Regions from separate parts of the Stenotrophomonas sp. 78350_Sma genome, predicted to be linked through region 2. Evidence: predicted binding sites of a transcription regulator. Region 2 holds the regulator's gene; the other holds the start of a gene.
The links. The regulator FliA, encoded in region 2, starts transcription of late flagellar genes. The targets are predictions, from matches to a motif close to TAAAGTTTNNCNNNCNNNGGCCGATAA.
Positions count from the first base shown of each region.

Region 1: the regulator FliA is predicted to act here: its motif matches at 2,566-2,592, upstream of ACZK4H_RS06460 (GGDEF domain-containing protein).

Region 1 is NZ_CM151182.1:1,398,055-1,401,974, reverse strand. It holds gene ACZK4H_RS06470 (hypothetical protein) at 1-43, shown strand, start outside; gene ACZK4H_RS06465 (TonB-dependent siderophore receptor) at 89-2,338, opposite strand; gene ACZK4H_RS06460 (GGDEF domain-containing protein) at 2,625-3,920, shown strand, end outside.
Region 2 is NZ_CM151182.1:2,259,948-2,263,867, reverse strand. It holds gene flhF (flagellar biosynthesis GTPase FlhF) at 1-715, shown strand, start outside; gene ACZK4H_RS10520 (MinD/ParA family ATP-binding protein) at 702-1,589, shown strand; gene ACZK4H_RS10515 (RNA polymerase sigma factor FliA) at 1,586-2,329, shown strand; gene cheY (chemotaxis response regulator CheY) at 2,387-2,779, shown strand; gene ACZK4H_RS10505 (protein phosphatase CheZ) at 2,779-3,384, shown strand; gene ACZK4H_RS10500 (chemotaxis protein CheA) at 3,387-3,920, shown strand, end outside.

The sequences.
Region 1 (3,920 bases), 860 kb from region 2:
CACCGGTGGCGTCCACCTGCGCGATTGCCGGCAGGTGAAGTAACCCCCAGGCTGCGCCGGGGAACGCCCCGGCGCAGTTCTCATCGGATCAGAACCCGAAACGCAGGCTGGCCCAGTACGCGCGGCCCGGCTCGTTGTAGGTTGCCGCGCCGGCATCGCTGCTGTTGGCCTCGCGGAACAGGCGCTTGTCGGCCAGGTTGTTGACGCCGAAACCGAAGCTGACCGTCTCGGTCACCTTGTAGCGCGCGCTCACGCCCCAGATGTTGTACGCACCACGGTCCTGCAGCGCGAGCGACGGATCGCAGGTACCGGTGCAGCGCGGATCATTGTTGATGTTGGTGGTGGCCGGCTTCTGCTTGCCGTAGAACGTGCCGGTCAGCAGCAGCGACAGCTTGTCGGTGGCCTGCCAGTCCAGCATCGTGTTGACGGTGTACTTCGGAATCACCGACAGCGGCTGGCCGGTGCTCTTGTTCTCGTTTTCCACCATGTAGGTGAAGTTGTTGCTCCACTTCAGGCGGTTGCCCTGCTCGCCCAGCAACGGGATCACCAGGTTGCCTTCAAGCCCCTGCACGATCGCCTTCGGTGCGTTCTCCCAGCGGAAGATGCGGCCCCTGGTGTCGGCAGTCAGGCCGATCTGGGTGTAGCCGGCCTGGATCTTGTCCTTGTAGTCGTTGTGGAAGTAGGTCAACGACGCCTGCCAGCCGCTCTGCGGTGCCCACTCGATGCCCAGTTCCTTGTTCAGGCTGGTTTCCGCCTTCAGGTCCGCGTTGCCGCGCATGTAGCAGCCGGCGCCCAGGCTTGGCAGTGCATTCGGGCAGCCATTGCCACGGGTGTAGTACAGATAGTCCGGATTCGACTGGTACAGGTTCGGCGCCTTGAACGCGCGGGCGATGCCGCCCTTTACCACCCAGTCGCTGTTGATGCGGAACTGCGCATTGAGGCTGGGGCTGGTGTTGTTGCCGAACTGGCTGTGGTGGTCGAAGCGCAGGCCCGGGGTAACGATCCAGCGCTCACCCAGGTAGATGTTGTCTTCCACGAACACGGCCGTGGTCTGCGCGTCGGACTTGCCGCGTGCGCGATCGGCCGACAGCCCCGGGATGCCGCCGCCGCTGGTACTGGACTGGCTCATCGAATACGGGTCGGTCAGGCGGCTGTCCAGGTACTCGAAGCCCAGCGTCCAGATGTTCTCGGCGCCGCCCAGCGTGGTCGGGAAACTCACTTCGCCATCCAGCTGGTAGTTGCGCAGGCGCGAGGTCGACCAGTCGGTACCGTTGAAGCTGCCTTCCGGGCCACCGGCCAGGCCTTCGTTGATGCGCGAGTTGTTCACCGCTTCCACCGCGGCGGTCACCCGCGAGGTCACGTCGCCCCAGCGGCCACGATGGGTGATCGCGCCGGTGTTGCGGTACATGCGGTTGGTTTCCGCCTTGTTGTCGGCCAGGGCGGCCAGATCGATGCCGGTCGAAGTGCCGGTGGTGCTGACCGCACGGTCGCCGGCGTAGATGTTGCCCTGGCGGCTGGTGCCGGCTTCGAACTCCACCACCTGGTTGGCGGTCACGTCCCAGCGCAGCAGCGCGTTGACATCGCGGTTCTTGACGCCCTCGCGGCCGGCCGGCGGCACCGCGTTCGGATTCGTCGCGAAGTCACGGTTGAGTTCCAGCGAATCGGCGTCGGTCTTGTTGAGATTGCCGTACAGGCGGAACGACAGGGTGTCGGTCATCGGCCCGCTCAACTGCAGGCCGACGCGCTCGCTGCCGCCTTCGGCGCTGTGCTCGGGCACCAGGCCGTACAGGTCGACCGCACCGGTCAGGTCGCCGGTCGGGCGCTTGGTGATGATGTTGACCACGCCGCCAGAAGCACCGGAGCCATAGCGTGCCGCCGCCGGGCCGCGCAGCACTTCGATGCGCTCGATCATTTCCGCCGGCACCCAGTTGGTGTCACCGCGGGTATTGCGCTCACCGCTGCGCCCCATGCGCACGGCATCGCGTGCGCCGATGCGCTTGCCATCGACCAGGATCAGGGTGTTTTCCGGGCCCATGCCACGCAGATCGATCTGGCGGTTGTTGCCGTACTGGCCCGAGGCACTGTTGCCGGTCAGGTTGACGCCGGGCATGGTCCGCAGCAGCTCGGCGATGTCATTGGCTGGCGGGCGCCGGGCGATGTCCTCGGCGGTGATGGTCGAGGTACCCAGTGCCTGGCGCGCGATCTGCGAGGCGGTGACGTGCACCGTGTCGATATCGGTAGCGTCGGTTTCGGCCTGGGCGGTCAGGGCACTGCCGGCCAGCAGGGCGGCAACAGCAAGCGCCAGCGGGCGCGGCGATAGGACAACGGCAGGAGACATGATCAGGACCTTCTGGCAGGGCTACGGGGCCTCTGGCAAAGGGCTTGAGGCAGCGACGAGGGGGAGGCGGAGCAGTGCTGCAGGCACCTGCAGCCCGTTCCGTGCGCGCATTCTCCCACCAATGCGATTGATTCTCAAATGCGTTCACTCATTGCCGCAGCGGCGCCGATCTGGTTTGCGCACCGTGCAACCCTGCACGGCGCGTAAACTGGCCGGCTAACCCGCCATCAACCGCACGCCTCCGCGGCCGATACCCGTGGTTTGTCGTACGCAGTCAGAGATCGACGTGGAAACACCCCAACTGGACGATGCCAGCCAGCCGCTGGCCGAGGCGTGGCAGCTGTGCCTGCAGCAGGCCGGCCCAGCCGCTACCGCGCTGCTGCATGCCGCTGCCGCCGATGCCCCACCGGCGCTGGCCCAACGCTTCTACGAAGTGCTGCTGCAGGACGCGCGTGCACGCCGCTTCCTGTCCCATGACCAGGTCAAGCAGCGCCTGCAGCCGGCCATGCAGCGCTGGCTGGTGCAGCTGCTGACCACCGACGCCGCCGGCGTCGTCGCCACCGTTGCCTCGCAACGGGTGATCGGCGATGTGCATGCACGGGTCGGTATTCCCGTCGACCTGGTCACCCGCGGCGCGCGCGTGCTCAAGCACGCGCTGTTCGTGCGCCTGCGTGACGACGCGCCCGACAGTGCCACCGCATTCGCCGCCATCGACTGCCTCAGTGCGATCATGGACATCGCCATGGAAGGCATGACCCTCGCCTACACCCATGCGCGCGAGCGCTCCAGCCGCGCCGACGCGGCATACCGGCTGTTCTCGCTGGTGCAGAACGTCAGCACCGAACGCGAGCGCCAGCGTGCACTGCTGCTGGACTGGGAAAACGCCCTCCTCTACGCGTTGGCCGGCCATATGCAGGGAAGCGACAGCGCCAGCCTGGCCACCTCCGAATTCGGCCTGTGGTTCACCCACAAGGGTATTCCCAGCTTTGGCGAAAGCAGCGAGACCCAGCAGGTCGGCCGGCTGATGGCCCGCATCGACGGATGCCTGCAGCGCGCCACGGACGATGACCCTGCGCAACGCCTGGCAGCCCTGCCGTCGATCCGCGAGGACCTGGCCAGCATCCGTACCCTGATGACGCTGCTGTTCGAACGCATCGGCGAACTGGATGCCGGCAGCGACGCGCTGACCAACCTGCTCAACCGCCGCTTCCTGCCCACCGTGCTGCGCCGGGAAATCGAGCTGGCCACACGCAACCGCACGCCGTTCTCGCTGCTGCTGCTCGACCTGGATCATTTCAAGGCAATCAACGACGGCCACGGCCACGATGCCGGCGACCGCGCGTTGCAGCACGTCGCCGGCCTGCTCGGCCAGCTGACCCGCGGCAGTGATTACCTGTTCCGCTATGGCGGCGAGGAGTTCGTGGTGGTGCTGGTCGCGGCCAGCGAATCACAGGCCGCGGTGATCGCCGAGAGCCTGCGCCGGCAGATCGCACAGTCGCCGGTAGCACTGGCCAATGGCCAGGTGCTGGAGCTGACCGCCAGCATCGGCGTGGCCGGTCACGATGGTCATCCGGATTACGAG
Region 2 (3,920 bases):
CGAAGCCCACCGTGGTCGCGGCCTGATGCTGGGGCTGATCTCGCGCAAGCTGCCGATCGCCCCGGTCGACCCGCTGGAAGAAGGCGGCGTGATCGCCCTGGTCGGCCCGACTGGCGCCGGCAAGACCACCACCATCGCCAAGCTGGCCTCGCGCTTCGCCGAGAAACACGCGCCGCGTGACGTCGCCCTGGTGACCACCGACACCACCCGCATCGGCGCCCGCGAGCAGCTGTACGGCTACGGCCGCCAGCTCGGCATCGCCGTGCACGAAGCCAACAGCGGCACCGACCTGGACCAGCTGCTGGAACGCCTGAAGGACTACAAGCTGGTGCTGATCGACACCGCCGGGCTGGGCCCGCGCGACCGCGCACTGGCCGCCCAGCTGCAGTGGCTGCGCGCCGCCCGCCAGGTGCGCACCCTGCTGGTGCTGCCGGCCAACACCAGCTTCGGCGACATGGACGAGGTGGTCCGCCGCTTCGGCGCCGCCAACCTGCAGGGCCTGGTGCTGAGCAAGCTGGACGAGACCGGCCGCTTCGGCAACGCCCTGTCGGTGGCCGTGGACCACGCCCTGCCGATCACCTGGGTGACCGATGGCCAGGACGTTCCGGACGACCTGCACCGGGCCAGTGCAGCCAATCTTGTACTTCGCCTTGAAGATTTGCGCCGAGCGGCCGATATGCCCTGCAACCCGGAGTTGAACCATGCCGTCGCGTGAGTACGCCAAGCTGACCAAGACCTTCCCGCTGTCGGCGACCCGCAGCGAGCCGCTCGGCCCTGTGCGCACCATTGCCGTGACCGGCGGCAAGGGCGGCGTGGGCAAGACGAATGTGTCCGCGAACCTGGCCGTGGCACTGGCCGGCATGGGCAAGCGCACGCTGCTGCTGGACGCCGACCTTGGCCTGGCCAACATCGACGTGATCCTGGGGCTGAACCCCACCTTTACGCTGGCCGACCTGGTCGCCGGTCGCTGCTCGCTGGACGACGTCATCGTCGAAGGCCCGAACGGCGTGCTGGTGGTGCCGGCCGCATCCGGCCGCCGGCACATGGCCGAGCTGGCCCCGGCCGAGCACGTCGGCCTGGTCAACGTGTTCTCCGAGCTGGAACGTGAACTGGACATCATGGTGGTCGACACCGCCGCGGGCATCACCGACGGCGTACTGACCTTCTGCCAGGCCGCGCAGGACACCGTGGTGGTGGTCTGTGACGAACCGGCTTCGATCACCGACGCCTATGCGCTGATCAAGGTGCTCTCGCGCGAGCGCGGCGTGGACCGCATCCAGGTGGTGGCCAACATGGTCCGCGACCCGAACGAGGGCCGCGTGCTGTACGAAAAGCTGACCCGCGTCTGCGAGAAGTTCCTCGCCGATGTCTCGCTGAACTACCTGGGCTGCGTGCCGCAGGATGACTGGCTGCGCCTGTCGGTGCAGCGCCAGCAGCCGGTGGTGAAGGCCTATCCGTCCAGCCCGGCCGCGCTGGCGATCACCGAGATCGCGCGCCGCACCGCACGCTGGCAGGCGCCGACCGAACCGCGTGGCGGCGTCGAGTTCTTCCTCGAGCGCATCCTCAAGCAGCGCGGGGTGGCCGCATGAAAGGCGCAGCCCAGTACCGGGAGGTCCAGCGCTCGGCGGCCAACGAGGTCATCGCCCAGCACTCGGACCTGGTGCGGCGCATCGCCCACCACCTGGCTGCGCGGTTGCCGGCCAGCGTTGAAGTGGACGACCTGATCCAGGCCGGCATGATGGGCCTGATCGAAGCCTCGCGCAGCTACGACGCCGACCAGGGCGCCTCGTTCGAAACCTATGCCTCGATCCGCATCCGCGGTTCGATGATCGACGAGATCCGCCGTGGCGACTGGGTGCCGCGCTCGGTGCACCGGCGTGCCCGCGATGCCGCCGCCACCATCCGCCGCCTGGAACAGAGCAGTGGCCGCGCCGCCAGCGCCACCGAAGTGGCCGCCGCGATGGAGATGCCGCTGCCCGAATACCTGCGGTTGATGGAAGACGCCGCACGCGGCCAGGTGCTGAGCCTGGAGTCGCGCATCGAGGACCAGGGCGAGCTGGACACCGTCGCCCAGGGCGGCCCGACCCCGCAGCAGGTGCTGGAGCGCGGCGAGTTCGGCCGCGAACTGGGCAAGGCCATCGGCCACCTGCCCGAGCGCGAACAGCTGGTGCTCTCGCTCTATTACGAGCAGGAACTGAACCTGAAGGAGATCGGCGCGGTGCTCGGCGTGAGCGAGTCGCGGGTCTGCCAGATCCACGGCCAGGCGGTACTGCGCCTGCGTGGCCGATTGAAAATCTTCGAGGCCGCCGACGCCGGCCTGGAAGAATGAACATGCCCGAGGCGGCTGCCCCCGGCCGCCCGGAATGAACAACAAAGGAACTCTGCTTTGAACAAGAACATGCGCATCCTGATCGTCGACGACTTCTCGACCATGCGTCGAATCGTCAAGAACCTGCTGGGCGATCTGGGCTTCACCAACACCGCCGAAGCCGAGGACGGGCATGCCGCGCTGTCGCTGCTGCAGAGCCAGCCGTTCGATTTCGTGGTCACCGACTGGAACATGCCGGTGATGACCGGCATCGAACTGCTGAAGGCGATCCGCGCCGATGCCAAGCTGAAGACCCTGCCGGTGCTGATGGTCACCGCCGAAGCCAAGCGCGAGCAGATCATCGAAGCCGCCCAGAACGGCGTGAACGGCTACATCATCAAGCCGTTCACCGCGCAGACGCTGGAAGAGAAGCTCGGCAAGATCTTCGAACGCCTGGCGGCCAGCGCCTGATGGATACCACGGTCGACAAGAACGCCCTCGCCCTGCGCCTGCAGGAAGCCCTGGACGCCCTGGAGTCCGGTGACGAAGCCGCCTGGCGGCAACGCATCGACGGACTGGTCGCGCTGCGTACGCAGCCGATGATGAGCGGCCTCTCGCGGCTGGCCCGCGAGCTGGGACAGGCACTGGGTGAACTGCCGACCGTACCCAGCGAGGCCGGTGAGCTGGACGACGCCTGCGCACGCCTTGACCACGTGGTGGCGATGACCGAACAGGCCACGCACCGCACCCTGGACCTGGCCGAGGAATGCCGCAGCCTGACCGAACAGCTGCGCGCCGAAGGCCTGCAGCCGGGCCAGGACACGCAGCTCGAGCGCATCCGCCACAACCTGACCGAGATCGCCCTGACCCAGAGCTACCAGGACCTGACCGGGCAGATCATCCGTCGCGTGGTCGGCATCGTCCGCCGCGTGCACGAGGGCTTTGGCGCACTTGGCCTGCCGCCGGAACAGCATCGCACCGATCCGGAACTGGCCGGGCCGGCACTGAAGGGACTGGACCGCCACGCGGTCTCGCAGAACGACGCCGACGACCTGTTGTCGGATCTGGGGCTGTAAGCATGAGCGCGGTATCCGACGACATCACTGCCGATTTCATCATCGAGGCCCAGGAAATCCTGGATCGCCTGGGCGAACAGCTGGTGTCGCTGGAGCAGGCACCGCAGGACACCGAGCAACTCAACGCGGTGTTCCGCGGCTACCACACGCTCAAGGGCGGCGCCGGCTTCCTTGGCGTCACCGCCATGGTCGAGCTGTGCCACGCCGCTGAAGAAGCCCTGGGCATCGCGCGTGCCGGGCAGGCGGTACTGCAGGCCCACCACTTCGACGCCGCCCAGCAGTCGCTGGACTACCTGCAGTCGATGCTGGACGCCGTGTCCTCCGGTACCGAGCCGGGCTATGCGCCGCCGGACCTGATCGCGCAGTTCGACATGCACGGTGGCACTACCGCGCCGGTCGCTGCGGCCGCGCCTGCGGCAGGCGGCAGCGATCTGATCACCGACGACGAATTCGAGGCCCTGCTCGATCAGCTGCACGGCGGCAACGCGCCGACCGCGGTCGCGCCAGCGAAGAAGGCCGACGACGGCCTGATCAGC